Regions from separate parts of the Clostridium perfringens genome, predicted to be linked through region 1. Evidence: riboswitches for the same ligand, from Rfam matches in the RefSeq annotation. Region 1 holds a riboswitch; each other region holds the start of a gene.

Region 1 (10,734 bases):
TTCTTAATTCTTCATTAAGCTCCCAAACTTTTTCGTCTCTCTTATCCTTTATCTTAGATAATATTATTCTCTTAATTTTTTCACTTCTTCTGAATAAAGGCATATACTCATAATGTTTATTAAACATTTCTTCTATTTCTTCTTTTGAAATAACTAAATCACCAAAGTATTTTACATCTTCAACATGGAAATAATCCTTATCCATTTCTTTTACTAGGTTATCTAAATCTTTAATTATCTCATATGAATTTTTATATTTAGCATCCTCTATAAACTCTTTATCCTCTGAAAGTATTTTTTCTAAATACTTATCAAAACTCATTATGTATAATTCACTATCCATTTCTTTTAAAGCAAAACTAGCAAAAGTCTCCTGTTTTACTCCTACTTCCCCAAGACTAGGTAATACTTGTGAAATATACTCCATAAATATACCATTTGGTCCTAAGATAAGAACTTTATCTTCTAATTCTTTTCTATAGTTATATAAAAGGTATGCAACTCTATGAAGAGCTATTGTAGTTTTACCACTACCTGCTACTCCATTTACAACTATATTAGAAGTTCTCTCTTTTCTTATGATTTCATCTTGCTCTTGTTGGATTGTCATTATTACATCTTTAAGCTTATCAGAACTGTTATTACTTAGAACCATTTGTAAAATATCATCTTTTACATCTATGGCTGAATCAAAAACTCCCTTTAATTCTCCTTTTTTAACTATAATCTGTCTTCTACCTTCTATATCACATTTTATAGGTCCATCTGGTGATGTATAACTTGCTTCTCCTAAACTACCATGATAAAAAAGTGAAGCCACAGGGGCTCTCCAATCTACTATTACAGGCTCATAGCTTCCCTCTGGAGTTACTCCAAATCTACCAACATATAAAGTATCCTTTTGATCAAACTCTAAATCATTAAAAGTAACTCTTCCAAAGTAAGGTGATTCCTTTAAGATTGTTAATTCCTTTAATTTTTTATCTATTGTAGTAAAGGCTTGTTCTTTTACATATCTTTCATGGTCAAAGTACTCTATTAATTTATCTTCATCATCTTTATATTCTTCAACTGCATTTTTTCTATAATCTAATATATATTGTGTTACAAATTTTCTTTTATTTATATATGAAAGCATTTCTTCATTTAATATATTAGAAACTTCCTCTAATTTTTTCTCTTCAACTAAAAATTCTATATCTTTTTTATCAGTCATTAGAATCTTCCTTTCTTACTTTCTCTATTACATTATACCCAATTATAACATTAACTTTCCTCTCATTAAAAATACAAATGAAAAGTCAAAAAGTGCATGAAGCATTTTTAACTTCATGCACATTTTATCATCTTATAAAATTATAGTGTATATTATTTTAAACTAACACTAAAAGTGAAATAGAAAATATTTTTTTCTATATTTTTATGCGCCTTATTTCTATTCACCGTCAACTTTATTATTTGTAGAGCTATCATCTTTCTTTTCTTCTGTAGCTCCATCATTAACATTAGATTTAACTTCTTCATTTTCTTTAGATGAATCTAAAGCATCATTGTTAGCTTCATTATTAGCTCTTGCTAATTTTGCAGCCTCTTCTTGAGCTTCGATCATAGCTTTTAATTCATCTTGTTTTCTTTGCTCTTCTTCTAATCTTAATGCTTCTTCTCTAGCTTTTTTGATTGCTTCTTCTTTTTCTTTTCTCTTAGCTAAAGCTTGCTCTCTTAGACTTTGAATTTCTTTCTTAGCCTTTTCATCAGCTTCTCTCTTTTCTGGATATTTACCATAAACTATTTCCATGAATTCGTCACCCATGATAGTTTCTTTATCTAAAAGAACACCTGTTATCTCATCTAATAACTCTCTATTTTCAATTAAAATCTTAATTGATTTTTCATGAGCTTTTTTAATAACTTGTAAAACTTCTTCATCAGCTATGGCAGCAGTAGTTTCTGAACAGTTTCTAACTGGTCTTCCATCTAAGTATCTATTACTCATAGCTTCTAAAGCCATCATATCAAATCTCTCACTCATACCATAAATAGTTATCATATTTCTAGCTGATTGAGTAGCTCTTTCAATATCATTTGATGCACCAGTAGTTATACTATTAAATACTACTTCCTCTGCTGCTCTACCACCAAGCATAACTGATATTTGATCTATCATTTCTTCCTTAGATACTAAGTATTTTTCTTCCTCTGGAAGTTGCATTGTGTATCCTAAAGCTCCCATTGTTCTAGGAACTATTGTTATTTTATGAACTGGGTCAGTATTATTTAATAAAGCTGCAACTAATGCGTGACCTACTTCATGATATGCAACTATTTTCTTTTCTTTTGGTGAAAGTATTCTATCTCTCTTTTCTTGACCCGCTATTATAACTTCAACAGCTTCGTCTAAGTCTTCTTGAATTACAAACTTTCTACCATGTTTTACGGCTCTTAAAGCAGCCTCATTAACTATGTTTGCTAAGTCTGCCCCAACAGCACCTGGAGTAGATTTTGCTATTTCTTCTAAAGATACATCATCTGATAATTTAACGTCTCTAGAGTGAACCTTTAATATTTCCTCTCTACCTATTAAATCTGGTCTATCAACAATTATTCTTCTATCAAATCTACCTGGTCTTAATAAAGCTTTATCTAAAACTTCTGGTCTATTTGTAGCTGCTAAAATAACAACTCCTTTTGAAGAATCAAAACCATCCATCTCAGTTAATAATTGGTTAAGAGTTTGTTCTCTTTCATCATTTCCTTGAATAGCACCATCTCTACTCTTACCAATAGCATCAATCTCATCTATGAAAACTATACATGGAGCTTTTTCTTCTGCTTGCTTGAATAAATCTCTTACTCTCGCAGCTCCCATACCTACAAACATCTCAACGAAGTCTGAACCTGACATAGAGAAAAATGGTACTTTTGCTTCCCCTGCAACAGCCTTAGCAAGTAAAGTTTTACCTGTTCCTGGAGGCCCTACTAATAAAGCACCCTTTGGAAGCTTAGCTCCTATTTCTACGTATTTTCTTGTATCATGTAAAAAGTCTACAATTTCTACTAAGGATTCTTTAGCTTCATCTTGACCTGCAACATCTTTAAATGTTATTCCAGTCTCATTTTCAGCATAAAGCTTAGCATTATTTTTACCAAATGACATTACTCCGCCACCCATTTTATTATTCATTTTAGAGAACATCATTCTACCAACAAAGAATATAAGTATTAATGGGAAAACCCATGACATTAATAAACCTAAAAGTTGATAGTTTTCTGGTTTAGTTACATTGAATTCTACCCCAGCTACAGTTAAATCTTTAATTAACTCTGGTTGAGTAATACCAGCAACTGCTGGATTAGTTGTATATAAGATTTTCCCTTTTAAATTACTGCTATCTGAAGGTGTTATCTCAATTTGATTTCCTGAAAAGTTTACTGATTTAACTTCTTTTTTATCTAACATTTGCATGAAAGTACTATAATCTACTTTTTCGTATAGCATTTCATCTTTAACCATATTAAAGGTTAATAATATACCAAACGCTATAATACTATATATGACAATATATTTAAGCATTTTTTTATCTTTAAACATACATCATTCCTCCTTCTCTAACGTTTATTTTACAAATCCTATTCTATCAAAAGGATATACTGTTAACTGTGCCTTTGCTTCTATGTCTTTTCCATCTATATAAGGATTGCTCCAATATCTAGCATCATCACTATTATTTCTATTGTCACCTAACATTAAAAACTTTCCACTTGGAACATCAAAAGACATATCAGTTTTTCCACCTTGATATTTTACATAGTCTTCTTCAAGTTTATTTCCATTTATATAAACTGAACCATCACTTTTTATTTCAACATGCTCACCTGGTAATCCAATGACACGTTTTAAAAGTGGTTCTTTTAATTCATCAGAATTAAAAACTACTATATCTCCTCTTTTGATATTATTAGGATTATATATTTTAGTAACAAATAATTGATCACCAATCTCTACTGTAGGCATCATTGATCCTGTAGGAACTTTTATCTTAAACAATAAAAATTGATGAATCAAAGCTGCTAATAGTAAAGCTGCTAAAATTGGTATAATCCAATCTAAAAAGAATGATTTCTTCTTTGTATTACTAGAACTCATTACTATTCCCACATACCTTTCATCAAATCTTCTATTTCTTTTTTTCTTTTTTCTGTAAGCGCTTTATCCAAGCAAAACTTACCATCTTTGCCTTTAACTAAAACATCCCCCTCTTTTACGTCACCTATTACGTCATCTTTTTTTAATTCTAAAATATTTTCTTTTTCATCTTCACATACAATAAAATGTCCTTCTATTCTATCTACTATTATTTTTTTCATTTTATACTCCTTGCTCCGAATATTAGTATGAGAAATCTTTAAACTCAATTTAAAATTATTCCTCAATAATTTTAGAATTTTTTACCTTTAATAATCTTAAAGTATCAAGTATAAGTATATCATAAATTACCATAACTTTGTAAACTTTAATTCATACTTTTTCCCTCAAGTTTCATAAATATTTCAATATTATTTTATCAACTTATTGTGTCTTTTTTATGTCTTTCATTATTAAATATTTTTCACTTTTAAATAGTAATATTTTGAAACAATCTAATTTATTAAATAATTTTTGATTCTTAATTTTATTAAATAAATTTATATAATTCTAAAAAAATTATATTCTACTATATTCATTATTATCCTTCACTTTTATTATATACTTTAATACATTATTCTAAATACTTTTAATAAAAAAAGTTGTATAGTTTTTTTACCATACAACTTTTATATTAATTAAAAACATTCATTTCTAAGCAAATCTTCATAAGTTTCTCTTTTACACATAACTTTTGAAATTCCATTACTTACACTTACAACTGCCGCCTTAGGAATTCTATTATAATTATTAGCCATTGAATGTCCATATGCTCCTGTAGACATTATAGCTAATATATCTCCAGTTTCCATTCTAGGCATCTCTATGGAATTTAAAAGTACATCCCCTGATTCACAGCATTTTCCCGCTACAGTAACTATCTCCTTAGAATTATCAAAAACTCTGTTAGCTATTAATGATTCATAATTTGCACTGTATAAGGCTGGTCTTATATTATCACTCATTCCACCATCTACACTTACATATTTTCTTATATTAGGAATTTCTTTTATAGCTCCTACAGTATAAAGAGTTAATCCTGCATTCCCTACAATACTTCTTCCTGGCTCTATACTTAATATAGGAACATTCATATTTAACTTTCTGCATATTTCATCAGCTTTATTTATTATAACTGAACAATATTCTTCTATTTCTTTTGGCTTATCTCCTTCAGTGTAATATATACCAAATCCTCCACCTAAGTCTAATTCTTTTATTTCATATCCTAAGGTTTCTTTTATATCATTTATAAGATTTAGCATAATTTCTGTTGTATCTTCAAAAGGTTCTAAGTCAAATATTTGCGAACCTATATGACAATGCAATCCATTAAGTTCTATATACTCTAATTCCATTGCTCTTTTAATAGCGTCATAAACTGTATCACCAATTACAGGGAATCCAAATTTTGAGTCCAATTGACCTGTTTTTATATATTCATGGGTATGGGCCTCTACTCCAGGAGTTATTCTCAAATAAACTTTTTGAACTCTTCCATATTCTTGAGCTATAGAATTAAGAACTTCTAGTTCATGAATATTATCAACTATAAATCTTCCAATTCCTAATCTTACTCCTAAATCTATTTCATAATCAGATTTATTGTTACCATGGAAATATATTCTTTCTAATGGGAAACCTGCTTTATAAGCAGTATAAAGCTCTCCACCTGAAACAACATCTAAATATAAATTTTCTTCATTAACTAAATTGCACATGGACATATTTATAAATGCCTTTCCTGCATAGGTAACTCTGTTTCCTCTTTCTTCACACTTCATAGCATTATAGTATCTTCTACAATTGCTTCTCACTAACTCTTCATCAATAACATATAAAGGAGTTCCATATTCCTTGCTTAAAGCACTTGCTTTTACTCCTCCAACATATAACTCATTTTCTTCTACTTTCATTGATCCAAATAATTTCATATCTTTTCCCTCCACAAACTTTTTTAGTGGCAGAGTATAAAAGTATGCAAAGCTACCGACTCTCCTGGCATTTAATTCCAATAAATAAAAACAGCAAAGGAACACCTTTGCTGCCTTAATCGCAACTTAGCGTACCTTGTAGCACTCCACTTTTTTCAAAGTGACAGTTATATGCATATTATACATATACCCAGAAATATTAATCACCATTAATATCTCTTCGGCCATAATCCCTTTCATCATACATAAAACACTTGTCAGCTACTTATGACTACTCTTAATTACGGCACCTCTACTTTGGTCCTATTTTCAAATTATTTATGCTTTTATTATATTAATTATTGTTTATAATGTTACTAAAAAATCTCAAATAATGCAATAGTATAAACTAAAATTATTAATAAAAAAATTTATACATTACAATTATTTCCTTCACATCTAAATGCATTAGTACCTTCATAACCTATTTCTTTTAAAACTTTTTTTACCACTCTTTTTCCTATGCTATCCTCATTTAATTCACAAAGAGCATCCTCTATATTGTACCAAGCAGCTCCTTCTACTTCAGTTGATTTCTCTATTTCTCCTGATTCATAATATGCTAAATAAGTTAGCATAAGTAATTCTTTTCCCTTTACAAAATCACTACCTAAATATTTTATATCTTTAACTGTTATTCCTGTTTCTTCTTTTACCTCTCTATAAACAGTTTCCTCTGCACATTCATCTACACCTACATATCCAGATATAAGAACTTTAGAATTTTCATATATATAACTTTGCTTTAAAAGAATTATCTCATCACCTTTTATTACAGCAACAACAATACAAGGCTTAGGTAAATCAAAAAACATCATATCATGTTTACTGCAATAAGGTATCATTCCCTCATCCCAGCTATTCTTTAACTCTAATTTTTCACCACATAACGGACAATATTTAAATTTCATAATTAATTTCTTTAGTAAAGCAAATATATTACCTTCTATAATTTTTTATTTCAAATTTATCTGATTCTAAGTTAAAACAAATATATTTTCTTCTGTAATTTCTTAAAATCACCATCTATAACTTATAAAAATTCGCTATTTTAGATAAGAATAGTAATATATAAATTAAGCTAACTAAAGTTCACCACCTTTCATATTCTCAAATACTTATCATATCTTTTCTATAAATTCAACTTTAAATAATAAATTCTAACTTTAAATAATAAATCCACTAACATTAACTTAATATTTAATATTTTGTGTTTTATATTTTACATATATTTATATTTTTAATTCTATAAACTAAAATTATGATAATAGATGCCTTAACTTATGCTATTTAGACTTCTACCTTTCAATTCTATAAATTAAACTTATAAAACTATTTCTACAGGATTAAGTAACTCAATTTCCTCTTCAGTAACTTTGCAATTATATGCAAAGATATCTACTCTTTCTTTTTTAGCTAATCTCAATGCTTCCCCAAACTTAGGATCTGTTTCATCATTAGGAGAAAACTTATTTACATTATCTATCTGTATTAAAAAAATTATTCCTGCACCCATTCCTAATTTTTTAATTTCAATCAGTTCTAATATGTGTTTCTTTCCTCTTTCAGTTGGAGCATCTGGAAACCTAGTCTCTCCATTTTCCTCTAAAGTTACCCCTTTTACTTCTAAAAAGTATGTATTTTCATTATCATCTTGTAATTTAAAATCAAATCTAGAATTTCCAAAAGTTTTTTCTCTACTTATATTATTAAAATTTACTAACTTTTCTATCTTTTTATTTATTAATGCCTCTTCTACAACTTTATTAGGAATCTGAGAATCTATATTTATTAAAACCTCACCCTTATAAGCTGCAATTAAATCATAAGGAGTTTTTCTATTTGGAGTAGTTCCTTTTCTTAAAAGAACTGTACATCCTTCTTTTAAAATCTCTCTACACCTTCCAGTGTTAGGAACATGAACTAATAACTCCTCATCATCTAAAACTACATAAGCTTGAAATCTATTTGGTCTTCTTAAAAAAATAGCTTTTCTGATAACACTATTGTACTTCATCTATGGTAACCTCTTCATATATTATTTAACTTTTAATTTTAGTTATAAATTAATAATTTTTTTATTCCTTATCTATGTTAATTAAAAACATGAGTCTTTTTCAGTTAATAAAAAAACATAAACATTTCCCTTTTATGAATTAATAAAATATCTTTTTTTCTACATTCCTTGTTATTATATTCTACATAAAAATACTTTTATTAACAAGGTTGAAATGAAGAAGATATGTAATTTGATTCTCTTAGATCCATTTAAAAACATTATTTTGTTTCTCAAATTGACTGAGAACTTATTTTTATTTGAACAAAAAGATTTTTTCTTATATGTCTAAAACTTATTTAAACACACTGTCATAGCCAGTTATTTTCATCAAACAAAAAATTTTATAAATAAAAAACTCGATAAGCATTGCTTATCGAGTTAATGGTGACCCCTAGGGGAATCGAACCCCTGTTACCACCGTGAAAGGGTGGTGTCTTAACCGCTTGACCAAGGGGCCAAACTAACCTGGCGACCACCTACTCTCCCACACAGTCTCCCGTGCAGTACCATCGGCTTCTAAAGGCTTAACCGTCGTGTTCGGAATGGGAACGGGTGTTACCCTAAAGAACATCATCACCAGATGTTTAAAAGAACTTTGTTCTTTCAAAATTGCACATATTTAATTTACTATATTTGGTCAAGCCCTCGATCTATTAGTATCGGTCAGCTGAACATGTTACCATGCTTACACCCCCGACCTATCAACCTTGTGTTCTTCAAGGGATCTTACTAGCTTACGCTATGGGAAATCTCATCTTGAGGTTGGCTTCACGCTTAGATGCTTTCAGCGTTTATCCATTCCCGACTTAGCTACCCAGCTGTGCTCCTGGCGGAACAACTGGTACACCAGAGGTCAGTCCATCCCGGTCCTCTCGTACTAAGGACAGCTCCTCTCAAATTTCCTACGCCCGCGACGGATAGGGACCGAACTGTCTCACGACGTTCTGAACCCAGCTCGCGTGCCGCTTTAATGGGCGAACAGCCCAACCCTTGGGACCTACTTCAGCCCCAGGATGCGACGAGCCGACATCGAGGTGCCAAACCTCCCCGTCGATGTGGACTCTTGGGGGAGATCAGCCTGTTATCCCCGAGGTAGCTTTTATCCGTTGAGCGATGGCCCTCCCACGAGGTACCACCGGATCACTAAGCCCGACTTTCGTCCCTGCTCCACTTGTGGGTGTCGCAGTCAGGCTCCCTTCTGCCTTTGCACTCTTCGAACGATTTCCGACCGTTCTGAGGGAACCTTTGGGCGCCTCCGTTACTTTTTAGGAGGCGACCGCCCCAGTCAAACTGCCCACCTAACAATGTCCTGTGACCAGATTCATGGCCGCCAGTTAGAATTTCAGTACTGTCAGGGTGGTATCCCAAGGTTGACTCCACCAAGGCTGACGCCCTGGTTTCCTAGTCTCCCACCTATCCTGTACAGACAATACCAAAACTCAATGCTAAGCTACAGTAAAGCTCTACGGGGTCTTTCCGTCCAATCGCGGGTAGCGAGCATCTTCACTCGCACTACAACTTCGCCGGATTTACAGTTGAGACAGTGCCCAAGTCATTACGCCATTCGTGCGGGTCAGAACTTACCTGACAAGGAATTTCGCTACCTTAGGACCGTTATAGTTACGGCCGCCGTTTACTGGGGCTTAAGTTCACACCTTCGCTTGCGCTAAGTGTTCCCCTTAACCTTCCAGCACCGGGCAGGCGTCAGCCCCTATACATCAGCTTACGCTTTAGCAGAGACCTGTGTTTTTGCTAAACAGTTGCTTGGGCCTATTCTCTGCGGCCTACTCTCGTAGGCACCCCTTCTCGCGAACTTACGGGGTCAATTTGCCGAGTTCCTTAACTGTAATTCTTCCGCCGGCCTTAGGATTCTCTCCTCACCTACCTGTGTCGGTTTGCGGTACGGGCACTACTTCTCTCTCTAGACGCTTTTCTTGGCAGCGTGGAATCATGTACTTCGGTTCCGTAGAACCTTCCCCATCACGCCTCAGCATTATGAGAGCGGATTTGCCTACTCTCACTGCCTAAACGCTTAGACTAGCATCCAATAGCTAGCACACACTATCCTCCTGCGTCACGCCATCGATAATAACGATGGTAGTGGTACTGGAATATCAACCAGTTGTCCATCACCTACGCCTTTCGGCCTCGGCTTAGGTCCCGACTAACCCTCAGCGGACGAACCTTCCTGAGGAAACCTTAGGTTTTCGGCCTGTGGGATTCTCACCCACATCTCGCTACTGATGCCAACATTCTCACTCGTAACCAGTCCACCGCTCCTTACGGTACGACTTCAGCCCGGTTACGACGCTCTCCTACCGCTTGAACTTAGTTCAAGCCCGTAGCTTCGGTGGTAAGTTTAGCCCCGTTACATTTTCGGCGCAAGATCTCTCGACTAGTGAGCTATTACGCACTCTTTTAATGAATGGCTGCTTCTAAGCCAACATCCTAGTTGTCTTAGAAATCTCACATCCTTTCCCACTTAACTTACACTTTGGGACCTTAGCTGACGATCTGGG
Region 2 (10,734 bases), 870 kb from region 1:
ATTCTAATTTAGGAGGGGTTAAAAGTATGTTAAAAACAGTTATAAATGGAGTAGATTTTAAAAACCCTGTTATAGCAGCATCAGGTACTTTCGGCTTTGGAGCTGAGTATAATAACTTCTATGATGTGGGAGAATTAGGAGGAATAAGTTCAAAAGGACTAACTCTTAATAGTAGAGAAGGTAATGAAGGAATAAGAATATATGAAACTCCTCAAGGAATAATGAATTCAGTAGGACTTCAAAATCCAGGAATAGAGAAATTTATAGAAGTAGAACTTCCTAAAATGTTAGAACTAGGAACAAATATAATAGCAAATGTAGGGGGAGCTACTATAGAGGATTATGAAAAAGCAGTATCTCTTTTAAATAAAGAAAAGATAGACATGATAGAGTTAAATATATCTTGTCCTAATGTAAAATCTGGTGGAATGGCCTTTGGAATACAATCAGATGTGGCATATGAAGTGGTTTCTAAGGTTAGAAAAATATGTGATAAACCTTTAATGGTAAAATTATCACCAAATGCTGAAAATATATGCAATATGGCATATAAATGTGCAGAGGCAGGAGCAGATTCAATTTCCCTAATAAATACATTAAAAGGAATGGCAATAGATATAAAAAATAGAAAGCCAGTATTTAATAATGTGTATGCAGGACTTTCTGGCCCAGCTGTAAAACCTATAGCCCTTAGAATGGTTCATGAAGTAGCTAAAACTGTAGACATTCCAGTAATAGGATTAGGAGGAATTTCTACAGCAGAAGATGCCATAGAATTTATGATGGCAGGAGCATCAGCTATACAAATAGGTACAATAAACTTTGTAAATCCTAAAGCAGGTATAGAAATAATAAAAGGATTAGAAGACTTTTGCAAAAAAGAAGGATTAAAAAATATTAATGAAATTGTAGGATGCATAAAGTAATAAAAGATTAAATAGCTAATAAAGATTATAAATATATTTTAAAGATTATTAAATCACAAAATTTATCTTCATATTAATATAGTGATTTTTATAAAAAGTAATTTTGAAGATATTAAGAAAATAAATAAGAAAGTTTTGGAGGAATTAAATATGAAAAATACAGACGCTATGGTTATAGATACATTAAAAGAGGTTGGAGCATTATTAGAAGGACATTTCTTATTATCATCAGGAAGACACTCAAATAGATATTGCCAATGTGCTCAATTATTAAAATACCCAGAAAAAGCTGAGAAAGTATTAAAGGTTGTAGCTGATCAATTAAAAGATATAGACTTTGACTTAGTTGTAGGACCAGCTATGGGAGGAGTTATAGTAGCTTACGAATTAGGAAGACAATTAGGTAAGCCTGCAATCTTTACTGAAAGAGAAAATGGAGAAATGACTCTAAGAAGAGGATTTACTATAGAAAAAGGACAAAAAGTAGTAATAACAGAGGATGTTGTAACTACAGGTAAGAGCTTTAAGGAAGCTGCAAAGGTAATTGAAGAACAAGGGGGAGAAGTTGTTGCAGTAGTTTGTATAGTAGATAGAACTCCAGGCAATGTAACAGATTTCCCGATGTATAGTTCAATAAAGCTTGATATAGAAAGCTTTGAGGCAGAAAATTGCCCACTATGTAAAGAAGGAGTTCCTTACATAAAGCCAGGAAGCAGAAATATAAAATAGTTTAATAAATTTATAAAAAAACTCTAGCTTTATAACTAGAGTTTTTTTATTTTAGAAAATATATTCTAAAAACTTATTTAAATCAATTGATTCTCATCATTTTATTACTTATAATAGAATAAAATACATTTAATTACAATAAAGAAGGGATATTATAAGTTGAGTATATTTTTGAAGCATAAAAGTAAATTGATATTTTTCTTAACATTTATAATAGTTACAATTATTATAATAGCTATGATTTTTAAAGGTGATGTTCCAATTAATAAACTATCCATTAAAATAACTTATAATAATGAAAAAGTATCAACAATAAATGGAGAATTTAATTGGTTTAATAAAGAAACAGGAGGAAATAGCACTTTTGCTGAGCCTATTGAAAATTTAAAGGAGCCATTATATGCAAAGGGAGGAGAAAAAATAGAAATAAGATTCTCTAAAGAACCAAATTCTGTAGTTATACAGGACATTTCTATTTCTCCTTATAAGGATTATAAACTTTTGAAAGAAGAATCTAATAAAGAATTTTCATTTATGCTTCCAGAAGAAAAAGGAGAATATGCTTTTCAGGTGGATGGTATTTGGGATTCAACTCATAATGTATCTAAAATATTTAAAGTTTATATAGATTAACATTGAATATAATAAATAAAAAATATTATTTTGGTTAAAGAGGGATTATGAATTTAGGAAAAGTGATTTTAAAAAAAGATTTAATTAAGGATATAAAAAGTATTTCTTACTTATATGAAAGTGCAGGATGGTTTGACTATACTGAAGATTTAGAAAAATTAGAAGAGGCATTTAAAAATTCATTAAAGATAATTTCAGCATGGCATGAAGAAAAATTAATAGGTCTTATTAGAGTTGTTGGAGATGGACTAACTATAATATATATACAAGATATAGTAGTACTTCCCGAATATCAAGGTAATGGTATTGGTAGAGGTTTGATTGATTCTGTATTAGATGAATATAAACATGTTAGACAAAAGATTCTAATAAGTGAGGATAAAGAATCTTCAATTGAATTTTATAAAAACATAGGTTTTAAATCAATTGATACTTATAATGGAGTAGCTTTTGTAAGTTATATAGAGTAAATTTAAAGCAACCAAAAATTTAATTTTACTTTATTCATTTAATTTAGCCCCCTTGTTATTTCTTTTAAATAATTATATTACAATTATTTAAAATTAAATAATGATTTATTTAATTTTTTTTATTACAATATATTATATACAATTGGATTTAGAAACAAATCAGTTGTTATATTTTAAAACTTAATTATATTTTTTATTGATTAAGTATAGGAGGAAATTTAAATGAAATTAATATCATGGAATGTTAATGGCTTAAGAGCTTGTGTTAAAAAAGGCTTTTTAGATTACTTTAAATCTGAAGATGCTGATATATTCTGTCTACAGGAGACTAAACTTCAGGAAGGACAAATAGATTTAGATCTAGAGGGATATCATCAATACTGGAACTATGCTGAGAAAAAGGGGTATTCAGGAACTGCAATATTCACTAAAAAAGAACCTCTAAATGTTTATTATGGAATAAATATGGAGCATCATGATAAAGAAGGAAGAGTTATAACTTTAGAATTTGAAGACTTCTTTATGGTAACTGTTTATACTCCAAATTCACAAAGTGAACTTGCCAGATTAGAGTATAGAATGGAATGGGAGGATGATTTTAGAAATTATCTTTTAGAACTTTCATCTAAAAAGGGAGTAGTTGTATGTGGAGATTTAAATGTAGCTCATAAGGAGATAGATTTAAAGAATCCTAAGACAAATAGAAAAAATGCTGGCTTTACAGATGAGGAAAGAGATAAATTTTCTACATTATTATCAAGTGGGTTTATAGATACTTTCCGTTATTTCAACCCAGACTTAGAGGGGATTTATTCTTGGTGGTCATATAGATTTAATGCAAGAAAAAACAATGCTGGATGGAGAATTGACTATTTTTTAGTTTCAAATAATTTAGAAGATAGAATAAAAGAAGCTTCTATAGATACTGAAATACTAGGATCTGATCACTGTCCTGTTAAATTAATAATGGAATAATTATATGTAAAAAAAGAGGATGTATTAAATGTTAAATGTGCATCCTCTTTTGTTTTTTATATTTAAATAAAAACTCTAATTAAAGACTTTATTTTCTTGTTTATATAATATTTTTGAAAGAGGTAAGGCTATAACTATACCAACCCCAACTTGAAGTATATTACCTATTATATCCTTTGCTGAATATACTAAAGCTCCTATTATGGTATTAGAGCTTCCTGTAAATAAAAATGCTATTATTGCACCAGATAAGAAATAAGCTACAACCATAAATATACCAGAAATTAAAAATGGTACTAAATAACTTTTTCTATGATTATACTCTAAAATAGCTCCAGCTATATATGCCATTAAAGCTTTTATTATAAATGTAAAAGGTGCCCAAATTATATATCCACTATATAAATCCACAAGAGCCATTCCTATACCACTAGCTAAAGCTCCACGCTTTTTCCCTAATAAGGCTGCTGCTAAAAGAACCATACAATCTCCAAGATGAACAAAGCCTCCTACAGTAGGAATTCTTATTAAATTTGCTGATATAAATATTATTGCAATCATTAGTGCTGTAAAAACTGTCTTATGAAATTTACTGTTAGTGTTAACATTCATATTTTTCTACCTCCAGAACCAAAATATATTTATATATTAAAATATTATTAGTGTATTATCAAATGTATGGGTACAATTATAAATAATTAAATCCCTTTAAAATTTATTTATTTATGATATACTGTTAAATAATACATAAATAGAAATTTTACAGAAGAGGAGTGAAGAAAATGAAAGAAAAAAACATAGCAGCATTTTTTGATATTGATGGAACAATATATAGAGAAGGATTAATAACAGAAGTATTTAAAAAAATAATAAAATACGAATTAGTTGATGAAACTAAGTGGTATAAGGATGTACGTCCATCATTCATAAAATGGGATAAAAGACAAGGTGGATATGATGAATATTTATTAAAAATGGTTGATATATATACTGAAGCAATAAAAGGAATAAGCAGTTATCATATAGAATATATAGCTAAGAAAGTAATAGAACAAAAAGGAGATAGAGTTTATACATTTACTAGAGAAAGAATTAAATGGCATAAAGAACAAGGTCATATTGTCATAGCTATTTCTGGATCTCCTTATGAGCTTGTAAAAGAAATGTCAGAAAAATACAATATGAATGATTTTAAAGGAACTATATATAAGCTTGATCATAATAATACATATAACGGAGATATAATTCCAATGTGGGATTCTGAAAGCAAAGAAAAAGCTATCTTAGAATTAAAAGAAAAACATAATATAGACTTAGAAAATAGTTATGCTTATGGAGATACCTCTGGAGATTTTACAATGTTTAAAAATGTTGGAATACCATATGCAATTAATCCAACAAGAGAGCTTATCACTAAAGTTCTCCAATGTGATGAAATTAAAGAAAAAATTAAAGTAATAGTTGAAAGAAAAGATGTTACTTATGATTTAGATATAAATAACTTAAAACTTCTTTAGATTATAAAGTAGTATATATTTATCAATCTTATAATTCGTCTTTTTATAAAAAAATACGGAGTTATATTTTTTAAGCAGCAACAAATATACGTTATTTTACGAATTTATTGCTTTAAATTTAGTTTTTTATCCGTTGTATATTACTGTTAAAGTATGTATTTAAAATTAAAAACTTATATTAAAATATAGAAATTTTTTATAGTTTTAAATCAATTAACTATTAAATAATATTGAAAATTTTATTTGAATTTATATTAAAATAGAGGAATAATATATAATAATTTGCTATAATATGTATATAAAAAGCGAAATGTGTAAAAGGGGAGACGTATATGAGTAATATTAAATTTTGTTCTATTATTATAAAGGATGACTTTAATAATATTTTAATTTCAAAAAGAAAAGGAAAAAAAGCAGATGAGCACCTATGGTATATTTTTGAAAGAAAAATAAAAGGAAGAGAAACTCCAGAAAAATGCGCAAATAGAGCAATAAAGGAAGATTTAAAAACCATAGTTTTTGATTTAAATCAACTATGTGATTTAAATGTTAATGAAGAAGAAACTTTAAGAGTTTTTACAGGTTCCTTAAAAGAAAAAATTACTTGTGGCTCTAATATAACTACATATAAATGGATAAGCAAAGATGATTTAAATGATTATACTTTTGCAAATGGAGAATTGGAAAAGATAAACGCTTTTTTTGATACAATATAAAAACATGCCAATATTGGCATGTTTTTCTTTTATTGTTATAATAAAACGGTGAGGTGATTATTATGACATTATTAAGAAAGAAAATTTTAGGAGAAGATTTTCATGTTACTATAAAACCTATATATAACAGAGAAGATACATTGGCATTTACCTTTTCTCCGGACCAGAAAAAAGTAGAGATTGGTGAAGAAATTACAATTACAGTGAAACATCCTACAGAAAAATATGATGCTTTCTGTGATGAATTAGTAGAACTTATAGCTAGATATCAAGAAATATAAAAAAAACAGTCCATATGGACTGTTTTTCTATTATTAAGCAGCATTTTTGCCTATAAATTTATGTACAATTTTTTCACATGGCGGCATAAAAAATTGTATAGCTGGACCTGTGAAAAGTACTGCTATTATTGTTCCAAGACCTACAACACCAGCTAGTAAATAACCAACTACTAGGAAGCTTAAATCTAAACCGATACGTATCCAACGGTATTGGAAGTTAGTTTTATCTCTTATTATAAGAGGAACTAAATCGTTTGGTGCAACTCCTAATTCAGTACTAACTAAGAATGAGAATCCTATAGCTATTATAATACAGCTTACAGCTACAATTACGCATTTTGTAAATAAGTTAAAGTTACTAAGTGAAGTATCTAAACCAAATCTATGTAATATTCCCATGATTGCATCTATAGTAGGGCCTACCACTAAAACAAGTACAAAAGTTCCAACTTTAAGTTGTTTTCTATCTGCAATGAAGATTGCAATAACTAAAGTAACAAGTATTATCATGTTAGCAGTTCCAGTTGAAACGCTTAGAGCTTTTGAAAGTCCTTGAGTAAATACAGTAAAGGGATCTGATCCAGCTCCGCTTAATAAGAATATTACAACACCTAATTGTATGATTGCCATTCCTAATAAGAAAAATATAAGCTTAGGAATAAGTTTTTCTTTTTTCATTTTTAATACACTCCTTGTTTTTGAGTTTTGTGAATCGTATTTTTGAATGTGAATTTAAATATTTAATGTGTATTTAAAAACTTAAAAGAAAACCAAACAAAATGATTATAACCATTGTTAATCTATATGTCAAATAAATTGAATATTTTAATAAAAAAATTCATAACTAAGTAAAATTTCCCTGTTAAAACTTACTATATTAGAATAAATAAGAAAATTGAAATGTACTTAATTTTATTTTATAATTATTACGTTAGATGGAAGAGGTGGAAAATATGAAGGATACTAAGACTAAAGAACATATTGCTAGAATAGCAAAAGCTTCAACATATTTTATTTTTAGAAATGGACCTGTAAATAAGCTTCATAAAGAAAATAAGGTTTCTGATGAAGAACTTAAAGAAATGCAAGAGTATATGCAAAATCACTTAGCATATCTTTATGAAGTTTTACTTGAAGAGGGTAATTTAAAAAAATATGAACTTGTAATGAATACTATGAATCAATTTTATGTAAATGATGATACAGAGGTAGTATTAGCTGATGAGGGCTTTGATTCTTTATATGATCAATTATTCCCTAAAAGTAGCAATATAATTCTTAAATAAAAAATGACTATGAGAATTTCTCATAGTCATTTTTTTAATTACAACTAACCTTTGGAATAAAGTCTTCTTCAGCCTCTTCAATTTTAATGTTAGTATTATTTCTTTTCTTTAATATTGATTCTACTATTATAGCTATAGCCCCATCTCCAGTTACATTAGTTGCTGTTCCAAAACTATCTTGAGCAGCATGAAGTGCTATCATTAAGGATTTTTCAACATTACCAAATCCAAGCATACCTTCAAGTAATCCTAAAGCAGCCATAACTCCGCCACCTGGTACCCCTGGTGCTGCTACCATAGTTACTCCTAACATAACTATAAATGGAACCATAACAGAGAAAGTTGGAACTTGTCCTTTCATATACATTACAGCCATTGATGCAAGAACTAAAGTAATAGTATCACCTGCTAAATTTATTGTTGCTCCTAAAGGAATAACAAAATCTGCTACATCTTGATCAACTTTATTTTCCTTAGTACAGTTTAAAGTAACTGGGATTGTAGCTGCTGATGATTGAGTTCCCAAAGCTGTCATATATGCAGGAATCATATTTTTAAGTAATTTTAATGGATTTTCTTTCTTTAAAGTTCCAGCTAAAGCATATTGAACCACTAAATAAGATCCTTGTATTGAAAATAAAACTAAGTACACAAGTCCAAAAGACTTTAAAGTAGTAAAAATCTCACCATTATAACTTAACTTTGAAAATATTGAAAGTATGTAAATAGGTACTAAAGGTATTAACACATTTTTTATAGTTAATGAAATAACGTGATTAAATTCTTCTGATACTTTTAATAAGTAACTATTTTTTATTCTTGATATTCCTATTCCTAATAAAAATGCAAAAACTAAAGCTGACATAACACCAAACATTGGAGGAATATCAATTGTAAAATAAGGATCAACATTTACTGATCCAGTGCTTAGAGAAGCACTTACTATAAATTTAGGAAGTACTGCGCGTCCTATAAAGAAAGTAAGTATTCCTATTAAAAATGTTGAAGCATATGAAATTAAAGTAGTTATGAAAAGTCCCTTTCCTGATTTATTTCCTAAGGATGCTATACCAGGAACTATAAACCCAACTATTATAAGTGGGATTAAGAAACTTAGTAAATTCCCAAATATGCTATTAAAGGTCATTAATATTCTAATAGGTATATCTAAATTAATATAGGAACATCCTAGCCCAATAAGTATTCCTAAAATAATTGCAACAAATATTCTTTTTATTAAGGATAAATTTTTCATAATAGCCCCCTTTTGTATTCTTATTGAATACACATGTTTTTTGTATGAGTACATATTACTATAGTTAGGATTTAAAGTCAACAATAAAATCTAAATTATTTTATAAATTGTTCAATAATTTTTGTTTATAATTTTTATTTATCAATAAAAAAATATTGACATTTTGCAAATTTAATCTCATAATTGTTAATATAAAGTGAATAACTGAGATAGAGGCGCGATGATTAATAGTATCTTTGCAGAGGTAAGCACGTTGAAGCAAAGTGAAAGGATGAATCGCCGAAACCATTAGAAGAGGCTTTAATTCTATTAGGTTGGGGTTACATATAATATATGTAACACTGTCACAAATTATTTTGTGGTGTGCTATCATGAAAGAAGAGTATTGTATATAACTTTACGAACCCTTAAGCATGAAACACGCTTAAGGGTTTCTTTTGTTAGCGAAAACTTAGTTATCACTTATGGCTTAATTATTAAAACCATAAGGAGGACTAAAAAAATGAGTCAAGAACAAAATACTAATCTAAAAAGAGGCTTGAAATCAAGACATCTTAGTATGATTGCCATGGGTGGTGCCATAGGAACTGGTATTTTCTTAGCCATGGGAGATACACTTCATCAAGCCGGTGTAGGAGGAGCTTTTGTAGCTTACGGAATTATAGGAGTAATGGTATATTTCTTGTGTACAAGCTTAGGGGAGATGGCAACATATATGCCAGAAACAGGTTCCTTTGGAGCTTATGCAACAAAATTTGTTGATCCTGCTTTAGGATTTGCTTTAGGATGGAATTACTGGTATAACTGGGCTATAACAATAGCAGCAGAAATGGTTGCAGGTTCTTTATTAATGAAGTTTTGGTTTCCTAATGTTCCAGCAATAGTTTGGAGCGCATTATTCTTAGTAATTATATTAACTCTTAATTTATTATCTGCCAAAGCTTATGGAGAATCAGAGTTTTGGTTTGCAGCTGTAAAAGTTGCTACTGTTATAATATTCTTAATCGTAGGAGTTCTTATGATTTTTGGAATATTAGGTGGAGATAATGTAGGATTCAAAAACTTCTATGAAAATGGAGGCCCGTTTATTGGAGGAGCAAAATCAATTTTCATGATTTTCTTAATAGCTGGTTTCTCATTCCAAGGAACTGAATTAGTAGGGGTTGCCGCTGGAGAAAGTGAAGATCCTGAAAAAAATGTACCTAAGGCTGTTAATACAATATTTTGGAGAATCTTATTATTTTATTTAGGAACAATTTTAGTAATTGGTGCTTTAGTACCAAATGCTCAAGCTGGAGTAGAAACAAGTGCCTTTACAATTTTCATGATTTTCTTAATAGCTGGTTTCTCATTCCAAGGAACTGAATTAGTAGGGGTTGCCGCTGGAGAAAGTGAAGATCCTGAAAAAAATGTACCTAAGGCTGTTAATACAATATTTTGGAGAATCTTATTATTTTATTTAGGAACAATTTTAGTAATTGGTGCTTTAGTACCAAATGCTCAAGCTGGAGTAGAAACAAGTGCCTTTACAATAGTATTTGAAAAATTAGGATTAGCTGGAGCAGCTTCAATTATGAATGCCATAATACTAACATCTGTCTTATCAGCTGGTAACTCAGGTATGTATGCATCAAGTAGAATGCTTTATGCTATGGCTAAAAGTGGAATGGCACCTAAGATTTTTGAAAAAACTAATTCTAGAGGAGTACCAGTTAATGCTATTATAATAACAACAATAATTGCAAGTTTATGTTTCTTAACAGGTATTTATGCTGAAAATACAGTTTATGTATGGCTTGTAGCAGCATCAGGATTATCAGGATTTATAGCTTGGCTTGGAATCGCAATATGTCATTATAGATTCAGAAAAGCTTATGTAGCTCAAGGTAAAGATATGAATAGATTAGTTTATAAAGCTAAATTATTCCCATTAGGACCTATAATAG
Region 3 (10,734 bases), 870 kb from region 1:
AATCATCTTTACTTAAATCATCTATTTGAACTTCAAGTTCTTCTACAGTTTTTAAAACTTCATCTATATCTTGTTGAGCTAATTTTAAATTTTTTTCGTTCATATAAAAAATTCTCCTTTTAAGTAAATTCGTTCTTTGTAGTTTTATGGTAACACTACTATTCTAACTATGCAAGGCATATATTATACAGAAATTACTTATGATTTAGGAGGAGAGATGATTAATTATATATGGTTTGCAATTATAGCCTTAGGATTGATTTTTAGCATAATGACAGGCCAGGGAGAGTTGATTACAACTGGCTTAACAGAATCTTCTGAAGGTGCTGTGAAATTTATAATTTCCTTAGTAGGAATTATGTGTTTTTGGTGTGGAGTAATGAAGATAGCAGAAAATAGTGGGTTAACATATAAGGTTGCAAAATTATTAAATCCTATATTAAAAAAGATCTTTAAGGAGAGTTCTCATAGTGACGAGGCTATGGGAGCCATAGTTATGAACTTAACTGCTAATATGTTTGGACTATCTAATGCAGCTACTCCCCTTGGAATTAAGGCTATGAGCGAATTAAACAAGATAAATAAAGAAAAGGATGGAAGGGCATCAAATGATATGGCATTATTTTTAGTTATAAATGCAGCTTGTATTCAGTTAATTCCATCTACAGTTATATCAATTAGGGCAGCTGCTGGCTCAAGTGAACCTGCAAGTATAATAATTCCTGCTATTATATGTACTTTTACTGCCTGCTGTGTAGGAATTATATGCTGTAAAATCTTGCAGAGATACTTTTAGGAGGGATACTTTTGATTGCAAATAACATAATTCCAATAATATTTCTTTTAATAATAGTCTATGGAATGTTTAAGGGAAGAAAAGTTTATGAATGGTTTTTAGAAGGGGCAAAAGAAGGACTAATGGTATGCGTTAAAATTTTTCCTGCTTTATTAGCTATGATGATTGCCATAAGAATATTTAAAGATGCTAATTTACTTAATTATTTAAATAATCTTTTAGAGCCAATAGTTTCTCTAATAGGATTACCAAAGGATATTGTTCCACTAGTACTAATTAAACCTCTATCTGGAAGTGGAGCCTTAGGAGTATATACAGAATTAATAAATACCTTAGGACCAGATACAAGGGAAGGATTAATTTCTTCTGTAATAATGGGAGGAACAGAAACAATATTTTACACCATAACTGTTTACTTTGGGGCTGTTGGAATAAAGAAAATAAGACATACATTTTGGGCGGCTTTAATGGCTGATATAACTGCTATTATAATGGCGGTATTAGTAGTAAGTATGTTTTTTGGACTTTAAATGAATAAAATAATAAAAAAATAGCAACATAATATTAAGGAAAAAAGAAGCACAAAAGATAATTTAATTTAAATATGAAAGTACCTCAGAAATAATCCAAAATATTACAGAAATCGTTTAACTAAAATGTAAATATTTAAAGTTGATAAAAAAATCACAAAATAGTTAAAAAAATAACGAATTTTTGTCGATAAAATGTAAGAAATGTAAAAAAAAGTCTGGATTTTGATTTTGAAAGATGGTATTATAATCTCGTAAGGTTGGTAAAAAACTTTACAGAGCAGTTAAATCGCTTAAAAACAAAAAAAGATATGAAAAAAAGTTCTTAAATGGAATTTTATTAAAGTTAAAAACTTAACTAAATGCTTTTAATTAATTTTTACATATATTATGAAAATAAGAAACTAATCTATAATGAGGTGGGTATCATGAAAGTAACAAATGTAGATGAATTAATGCTTAGATTAGAGAAAGTTAGAGCAGCTCAAAAAGAGTTCTCAAAATTCTCTCAAGAGCAAGTAGATGAAATATTTAGACAAGCAGCAGTAGCAGCTAATAATGAAAGAATCAGATTAGCAAAAATGGCTGTTGAAGAATCAGGAATGGGTATAGTTGAAGATAAAGTTATAAAAAACCATTTTGCTGCAGAATACATATACAATAAATATAAAGATGAAAAAACTTGTGGGGTTATAGAAAAAGATGAATCATTTGGTATCACTAAAATAGCTGAGCCAATAGGAGTTGTAGCAGCAATCGTTCCTACTACAAACCCAACATCAACAGCTATATTCAAAGCTTTAATATCATTAAAGACTAGAAACGCTGTATTCTTTTCACCACATCCAAGAGCTAAAAACTCAACAATAGAGGCAGCTAGAGTTGTTTTAGAAGCAGCTGTTAAAGCAGGAGCTCCAAAAGATATAATCGGATGGATAGATGAGCCATCAGTTGAAATGTCACAAGTATTAATGGCAGAAGCTGATATCATACTAGCTACTGGTGGTCCAGGAATGGTTAAAGCAGCTTACTCATCAGGAAAACCAGCTATCGGGGTTGGAGCAGGTAATACACCAGCAATCATAGATGAAACAGCTCACTTAAAAATGGCAGTAAACTCAATATTATTATCAAAAACTTTCGATAACGGAGTTATATGTGCATCAGAGCAAACAGTATTAGTTGTTGATAAAGTTTATGATGAAGTAAGAAAAGAGTTCGCTGATAGAGGAGCTTACTTCTTAAAAGATAAAGAAATAGATAAAGTAAGAAAAACAATTTTAATAAATGGTAACTTAAATGCTAACATAGTTGGTCAATCAGCATGGAAAATAGCTGACATGGCAGGTGTTAAGGTTCCAAAGGATACTAAAGTTTTAATTGGTGAAGTTGAGTCAGTTGAATTAGAAGAACCATTCTCACATGAAAAATTATCACCAGTATTAGGAATGTACAGAGTAGCTAACTTCGAAGAAGCTTTAGTTAAAGCTGAAAGATTAGTTGAACTTGGTGGATTCGGACATACTTCAGTTTTATACACTGATACAATGAAATCACAAGATAGAGTTCAAAAATTCGGTGCAACTATGAAAACTGGTAGAACAATAATAAACATGCCATCAACTCAAGGAGCTATTGGAGATATATATAACTTCAAGCTAGCACCATCATTAACATTAGGTTGTGGATCATGGGGTGGAAACTCAGTTTCAGAAAACGTTGGTCCTAAACACTTAATGAATGTTAAGAGTGTAGCTGAGAGGAGAGAAAATATGCTTTGGTTCAGAGTTCCAGAAAAAGTTTACTTCAAATATGGTGCTTTAGGAGTTGCTCTTAGAGAATTAAAAGATTTAAACAAGAAAAAAGTATTTATAGTAACAGACAACGTATTAGCTAGTCTAGGATATGTTGATAAAATAACAAGTGTTTTAGAAGAAATAGGTGTAGATTTCAGAGTATTCTCAGAAGTTACTCCAGACCCAACTTTAGCATGTGCTAAAAAAGGTGCTGAAGCAATGAGAAGCTATCAACCAGATGCAATCATAGCTCTTGGTGGAGGTTCACCAATGGACGCAGCTAAGATTATGTGGGTAATGTATGAGCATCCAGAAGTTGCTTTTGAAGATTTAGCAATGAGATTCATGGATATAAGAAAGAGAGTTTACCCATTCCCAACTATGGGTCAAAAAGCTATGATGATTTCAGTTCCAACATCAGCTGGTACTGGTTCAGAAGTAACACCATTCGCAGTTATAACTGATGAAGAATCAGGAGTAAAATATCCATTAGCAGATTATGAATTAACTCCAGATATGGCTATCATAGATGCTGAGCTTATGATGAACATGCCAAAAGGATTAACAGCTGCATCAGGTATAGACGCATTAACTCATGCTTTAGAAGCTTACGTTTCAGTTTTAGCATCAGAGTACACTAATGGATTAGCTTTAGAAGCTATAAGATTAATATTTAAATACTTACCACAAGCTTACGCTGAAGGTACTACAAACATAAAAGCAAGAGAAAAAATGGCTCATGCTTCAACAATGGCTGGTATGGCATTCGCTAACGCATTCTTAGGAGTATGTCACTCAATGGCACACAAATTAGGATCAGAACACCATATAGCACACGGAGTTGCTAACGGAATCTTAATAGACCATGTAATAAGATTCAACGCTGTTGACAACCCAAGAAAACAAGCTGCATTCCCACAATACAAATATCCAAATGCTAAATGGAGATATGCAGTAATCGCTGACTACTTAGGATTAGGTGGAAAGAACGAAGAAGAAAAAGTTAATAACTTAATCAAGGCTATAGATAACCTTAAGAAAACAGTTGGAATCCCTGCAACAATAGCTGATTGTGGAGTTTCAAAAGAATCATTCTACGCTACATTAGAAAAAATGAGTGAAGATGCATTCGATGACCAATGTACTGGTGCTAACCCAAGATACCCATTAATAAGTGAAATCAAGCAAATGTACATCAATGCTTTCGAAGGTAAAAAAGACAGAGTTTAATAGCTTTGAAATAAGATAATAATAAATACTCACTAGATAATCTAGTGAGTATTTTTTTCTATAAAAATATGTAAAGATGTACTATTTGTTAAGATTTTAAATCTTATATATGGTAAAATTTAATAAATAGGAATTGGAGGGATTAAGATGAAAAGTTTAGTTTTTACTAAAAACAGAGAGAATTTATTAAAGAAACTAGAAGACAATTCATTATTAGTTTTATTTGCAGGAGAGGCTAAAAGAAAAACAGCAGATGAATATTTTCCATTTACTCCAAACAGAAACTTTTATTATTTAACAGGAGTAGATGAAGAAAAGCATATACTAATGATAAAGAAAATAAATGGTGTGGTTGATGAAGTCCTTTATATACTAAAGCCAAATTTAGAGCAAGAAAGATGGACTGGAAAAACTATAAGAGATTATGAGGCTAAAGAAGTATCTGGCATAGAAAATATAAAATATTTAGAAGAATTTAAAAGTGATTTAAATATGATTTTTACTAATGGAATTGCAGAAAATCTTTATTTAGATTTAGAAAGAGTTTCATTTGATGAAGAAATGAGTAAAAGTCAAAGTTTTGCAAAGGAAATTAAGGAGAGATATCCTCAAGTAGTTATAAAAGATGTTTATTCTGATATAGCTTCTTTAAGACAAATTAAATGTAAAGAAGAAGTAGAAGAAATAAAGAAGGCTGCTCACATAACAGCTAAGGGTGTAGAACTTTTAATGAAAGAATGTAAGCCTGGAATGAAAGAATATGAATTAGAAGCATATTTTGACTTTTATTTAAAACAAAATGGAGTTAAAGATTATGCTTTTAAAACTATAGCAGCTGCTGGAGTAAATGCTGCTACTTTACACTATGTTGATAATAATAGTGAAATAAAAGATGGAGACTTAATTCTTTTTGATTTAGGTGCTCAAGTAAATTATTATAATGGAGATATTTCAAGAACATTCCCTGCTAATGGTAAGTTTACTAAGAGACAAAAAGAGGTTTATGAAGAAGTTTTAAAAGTAAATGAAGAGATAATAAACGCTATTAGACCAGGGGTTGGATTCTATGAAATAAATGACAAAGCAAATAATCTTTTAGCTGAAGCTTGTGTAAGATTAGGTCTTATAGAAGACAAAAAGGATTATAGAAAGTATTATTTCCACTCAATAGGACATAGTTTAGGTCTTGACACTCATGATGTTGGTAAGAGAGATATCATTCTTGAAGAAGGTATGGTTTATACTGTAGAGCCAGGATTATATATTGAAGAAGAAGCTATAGGAATAAGAATAGAGGATGATGTTTTAGTTACTAAAGATGGCTGTGAAGTTCTAACAAAAGAATGCATCAAGTCTGTAGAAGATATAGAAAAGTTCATGAGTAATAGATAATTTTATAATTAACATTATTTTAAGAATAATAAGCTTTAAATTTGAAGAAATTAAGAGTAAAATGTAATAAAAATTAAAGAGCAAACTATGGTTTAGGAGATGATTTTATGATAAATGAATTAAAAAAAGCTGTCTTAGCTGGAATTGGAACTGCAGCTACTGCTTATGAAAAAACAGATTCTTTTATACAAGATATGGTTGCTAAGGGGAAAATAACTGTTGAAGATGGTAAAGTTTTATCTGAAGAATTAAAAAGAGATATGCAAGAAAAAACTACTGAAGCAACTAGCGAAATAATAACTAAGTTAGACAACATGAATCCTTTAACAAAAGAAGATTTTAGAGTTATGTTTGAGGAAGCTAATAAATCTACTTTAGAAGAAATAAATAAATTAAAAGAAAGAATAGCCGTATTAGAAGCTAAATTAAATGAAGAAGAAATTTAGGCTATAAAATAATAGAACTCTACAAGGGAAATGAAGAGTAGAATTTATAGCTATGTAAATAGCTAGTATGATTAAGCTTTTCAGTGCCTTGTAGAGTTTTTATAGTTTATTATTTTATTATCTTATAGGAGGTGAATTTATGAGTAAGGGACAGAGTGCAAAAAGGTTGAAAGAAATAATTAGGGTATTTACTTATTATGGTTTTGACTTTTTAATTTCATCAAAGTTGCCTAATAGTAAAAAGGCTGAGCCAAGGCCTCAAGCACTTAGAGAGGCTTTAGAAGAATTAGGGGCAACCTTTGTTAAAATTGGACAAATATTGAGTACAAGACCAGATTTACTTCCTAAAGCTTATATTGAAGAGTTGGAAAAGTTACAGGATAATAATGAAATAACAGACTTTCATAAGGTAAAGGAAATATTTTATGAATCTTTTGGGACAGATATAAATACATATTTCTTAGAGTTTAGTGAAACTCCATTAGCGTCAGCATCAATTGCACAGGTTCATAGAGCTAAATTAATAGATGGAAGGGATGTAGTAGTTAAGGTTCAGCATTATAAAATAGATGAAAAAATGAAGCTTGATTTAAGCATATTAAGAAGACTTAGCAAATTAACATCTAATCATATAACGAATACCTTAGTTAATCCAGTTGAAGCTTTTAAGGAAATTGAAGATGCTACCTTAAAGGAACTTGATTTCGAAAAGGAAGCAAAGAATACTAAAAGGTTTAGAGAGCTTAATAAAAATGTAGCCTGTGTTGGTGCACCTATAATTATTGATAAGCTTACTTCTAAGAAAATCCTTACCATGGAATATATAGATGGTTATAAAGTAACAGATTTTAATATTTTAAAAGAAGAAGGATATGATTTTGAAGATATTGCAAACAAATTAGCAAACTCATTTTTTAAACAGGTATTAGAAGATGGATTTTTTCATGGTGATCCCCATCCAGGAAATTTATTTATAAGAGAAGGCAAAATATACTTTATAGATTTTGGCTTAGTTGGAACTTTAGAAGCCAATTTAAGAAATTGGCTTAATAAGGCCATGATTGCTATGGTTTTAGGGGATATTGATACCTTAGTTGATTTTGTAAATGCCATAGGCATAAAAAAAGGAAAAGTTGAATATTCAATATTATATGATGATTTAAAAAATATAGTCTCAAAATATATAAATGCATCTTTAAAGACAATAAAGATATCAGATTTATTTAAAGAAATCTTTGAGATTGCAGAACGAAATAATATTCAATTTCCAAGAGAATTAGTTGCTTTAGTAAGATCCATAGTTATATTAGAAGGGGTTATAGCTAAAATAGATCCAGATTTAGAAATTATGGAATGTATTTATCCTTATGTAAAGGAAAGAAATAAAGAGGAAATGTTAAAAAGTTTAAACAAGGATAAACTTATAACTGAAGCCTATAAGTTTGCCTCTAAGAGCATAGAAATTCCTACTAAATTTTCAGAGCTTGTGGATAGCTTAACTAAGGGAAGAGCTAAGTTGCAATTTGAAATGAAGGGCTTAGATAAGCCACTTACAGATTTAAATAGAATGGTAAATAGAGTAGCATTCTCTTTAATAGTTGGATGTATGATTATAGGTTCTTCATTAATAGTTAATGCTAAAACTGGACCTACTTTTCAAGGGGTTCCTATTTTAGGATTAATAGGGTTTATAGTATCAGGAATTTTTGGTTTGTGGTTATTGATTTCCATAATAAAATCAGGCTTTTTTTAATAAATGGTTAATAAAGTAATTAAATACTTGAAAGAAACATAGTTATATTGTATAAATGTATACAATATAATAATTAAAAGTGAATAATTTAAAAAGAGGTAGAGGCGCGAGAATCAAGATTACTAAAATGGAGTTAAGTAGCGTAGAAGTTTTAGGAAAGGGATTATCGCCGAAGTTTTTGGCTAATACTTTAAGGCTAAATGCTGGGGTTGTATAGAATATATACAACACTGTCACAAAATGTGGAGAGCTATCATCTTAGGGAATTAAATAAATAAAAGTTTATTTGCAAAAGTGATTTTATTAAGTATTAAGACCTTAGGTTGATCAAGCCTAAGGTCTTTTTTGCAGAAATTTTATAATAAGAGAAAATAAGGGAACACCTCTGTAAATTAATTCACTGCATATTTAAGGGGGAATTTATAATGGGAAATAAAACTAGATTTAAAGTTTTTCTAACGGTTTTTGCAATGACAATGTTATGCTCAACCTTAGTCTTTGCTGCTGAAGATGCTGCGGCGGTAAACTCAGCTAAGTTTGGAATGTGGACAGTGCTGCCACCATTAGTTTCAATTGTATTAGCTTTTTTAACTAAGAATGTTGTAGTTTCTTTATTCATAGGAACAATTACAGGATGTATAATGCTTCAATTAAATGGATTTAATATAATTACAGCTTTAACTCAAGGATTTATTGATTTTACTTATAGAGCTTTAAATTCCTTAGCTGATCCTTGGAATGCAGGGATAATTCTTCAGGTTTTAGTTATTGGAGGAGTGATTCATTTAGTAGCTAAAATGGGAGGAGCAAAGGCAATAGCTGAGGCTTTAGCAAGAAAGGCTAAGACTGTTAAGAGTGCACAACTTACAACTTGGCTTTTAGGGTTAGCAGTTTTCTTTGATGATTATGCTAATTCATTAATTGTAGGACCAATAATGAGACCAGTTACAGATAAATTAGGAGTTTCAAGGGAAAAATTAGCCTTTGTTATAGATGCAACGGCAGCTCCAATTGCAGGGTTAGCAATAATATCAACTTGGATAGGCTTAGAGGTTGGATTAATTGGAGATGCCTTAAAAAGTGTAGGAATACAAGCAGATGGTTTTGGAGTATTTTTAGAAACAATACCATATAGATTTTATAATATATTAATTTTAGCTTTTGTTGTTATATCAGCAATAACTTTAAGAGAATTTGGACCAATGCTTAAAGCTGAGAGAAGAGCTAGAAGAGGAGAAGTTTTATCTACTACAGAAATTTCATCTGATAGTGAAGATTTAGAACCTATAGAAGGAATTAAATTAAGTGTTTGGAATGCAATAATTCCAATTGGAGTTTTAATAGTATCATCTTTAATAGGATTTTATTATAGTGGATGGGTAACTATAATGGGTGGAGAAGATTTAGCAATAATAGAGCTTATGAACAATACACCTTTTAGTTTTGCTGGAATACAAGCAGCATTCTCAAATGCAGATGCTTCAGTAGTTTTATTCCAATCAGCTTTATTAGCAACTATAGTAGCTCTTATATTAGGAGTAGGTAGAAAAATATTTACTATTTCAGAAGGAATAGGAATTTGGATTGAAGGAATGAAAGGACTTTTAATAACAGGAGTAATTCTTATATTAGCTTGGTCTTTAAGTTCTGTAATTAAAGAATTAGGAACTGCTTCTTATTTAGTAGGAGTATTATCAGATGCAATACCAGCATTTTTATTACCAGCAATAATATTTATTTTAGGTTCAATAATAGCCTTTGCTACAGGTACAGCTTATGGAACAATGGGAATATTAATGCCACTTGCAATTCCATTAGCCTTTGCAATAAATCCAGAATGGAATTTTGTTATAGTAAGCACATCAGCAGTATTAACAGGTGCTATCTTTGGAGATCATTGTTCACCTATTTCTGATACCACAATACTTTCCTCAACAGGTGCAGGATGCGATCATATAGAACATGTTAGAACTCAAATATGGTATGCAGTATTTGTAGGAATAGTAACTGTATTATTTGGATATATTCCAGCTGGTTTAGGATTAAGTATTTTCATAGTACTACCTTTATCCTTAGTAGCTTTATTCATATTAACAATGATATTTGGTAAAAAAGTAGATGACAAAGTAGTTAGCAATTAAAAAGGACATGTACCAAAATAACTTTTTATAAAACTTACAAACAGTATGAAGAGGAAATTTAGTAATTCTCGGAATATGTTTGTAAGTTTTATTATTATATTTTGATACAGCCCCTTTTAGTTAAATATATTAATTTGTTTTCTCTTCAGTTTTCTTTTGGTAAGGGTAGACAAGTCTGTTAATTATAATAGCTATTATTACCCCAATAAATGTATCTAGGATTCTATTAAAAGCATAGTCATATGAGCCAACACCCTTTAAGTTTGTCATTATGGCAAAAACAACTATACATGCACTATTTATTGCTCCTTTACAATTAAATAAAATACATAAAAAAATGGCTATAGTTGTACCTATGGCTGTTAAAAGAGCATAAACAATAAAGTGTTGAATACTTAATACATTAAATATGGCTGTTAATAATAAACCAACAATAGCACCTAAAAAGGTACCAAGCATTCTGTTTTTTCCCATTTTATATGAATTTTCAACTGTATCTTGCATGCACATCATTGCTGCAATACAAGCAAAAAAGGCACTAGAACGGCCTAATAGTTCAAATACTATAATGCATATAAATACTGAAAGAGAAGTTTTAAGGTTTCTAGCACCTATAGTTTGCAGGTTAAATTTAAACAAATATTTCCCTC

Evidence for each region. Region 1 has a riboswitch for lysine ahead of lysA (diaminopimelate decarboxylase). Riboswitches for the same ligand answer to the same signal wherever they lie in the genome.
Region 2: another riboswitch for lysine. It lies ahead of I6G60_RS09615 (amino acid permease); the one in region 1 lies ahead of lysA (diaminopimelate decarboxylase).
Region 3: another riboswitch for lysine. It lies ahead of I6G60_RS02360 (Na+/H+ antiporter NhaC family protein); the one in region 1 lies ahead of lysA (diaminopimelate decarboxylase).

What each region holds. Positions count from the first base shown of each region.
Region 1 is NZ_CP065681.1:2,887,872-2,898,605, forward strand. Features, by position in the region: gene I6G60_RS13475 (HelD family protein) at 1-1,216, opposite strand, end outside; gene ftsH (ATP-dependent zinc metalloprotease FtsH) at 1,436-3,589, opposite strand; gene lepB (signal peptidase I) at 3,614-4,144, opposite strand; gene I6G60_RS13490 (DUF3006 domain-containing protein) at 4,147-4,365, opposite strand; gene lysA (diaminopimelate decarboxylase) at 4,822-6,117, opposite strand; lysine riboswitch at 6,249-6,420, opposite strand; gene I6G60_RS13500 (NAD(+) diphosphatase) at 6,528-7,067, opposite strand; gene sfsA (DNA/RNA nuclease SfsA) at 7,481-8,173, opposite strand; tRNA gene I6G60_RS13510 (tRNA-Glu) at 8,598-8,672, opposite strand; rRNA gene rrf (5S ribosomal RNA) at 8,679-8,796, opposite strand; rRNA gene I6G60_RS13520 (23S ribosomal RNA) at 8,849-10,734, opposite strand, start outside.
Region 2 is NZ_CP065681.1:2,017,126-2,027,859, forward strand. Features, by position in the region: gene I6G60_RS09550 (dihydroorotate dehydrogenase electron transfer subunit) at 1-7, shown strand, start outside; gene I6G60_RS09555 (dihydroorotate dehydrogenase) at 27-926, shown strand; gene pyrE (orotate phosphoribosyltransferase) at 1,077-1,655, shown strand; gene I6G60_RS09565 (glutaminase) at 1,815-2,288, shown strand; gene I6G60_RS09570 (GNAT family N-acetyltransferase) at 2,336-2,758, shown strand; gene xth (exodeoxyribonuclease III) at 2,981-3,733, shown strand; gene I6G60_RS09580 (ECF transporter S component) at 3,809-4,345, opposite strand; gene I6G60_RS09585 (HAD-IB family hydrolase) at 4,516-5,250, shown strand; gene I6G60_RS09590 (NUDIX domain-containing protein) at 5,583-5,966, shown strand; gene I6G60_RS09595 (hypothetical protein) at 6,029-6,247, shown strand; gene I6G60_RS09600 (YczE/YyaS/YitT family protein) at 6,281-6,925, opposite strand; gene I6G60_RS09605 (hypothetical protein) at 7,201-7,533, shown strand; gene I6G60_RS09610 (dicarboxylate/amino acid:cation symporter) at 7,568-8,788, opposite strand; lysine riboswitch at 8,991-9,165, shown strand; gene I6G60_RS09615 (amino acid permease) at 9,291-10,734, shown strand, end outside.
Region 3 is NZ_CP065681.1:452,437-463,170, forward strand. Features, by position in the region: gene I6G60_RS02325 (hypothetical protein) at 1-103, opposite strand, end outside; gene I6G60_RS02330 (nucleoside recognition domain-containing protein) at 218-796, shown strand; gene I6G60_RS02335 (spore maturation protein) at 808-1,326, shown strand; gene adhE (bifunctional acetaldehyde-CoA/alcohol dehydrogenase) at 1,755-4,352, shown strand; gene I6G60_RS02345 (aminopeptidase P family protein) at 4,500-5,744, shown strand; gene I6G60_RS02350 (phasin family protein) at 5,852-6,190, shown strand; gene I6G60_RS02355 (ABC1 kinase family protein) at 6,330-7,943, shown strand; lysine riboswitch at 8,035-8,204, shown strand; gene I6G60_RS02360 (Na+/H+ antiporter NhaC family protein) at 8,369-10,084, shown strand; gene I6G60_RS02365 (FUSC family protein) at 10,214-10,723, opposite strand.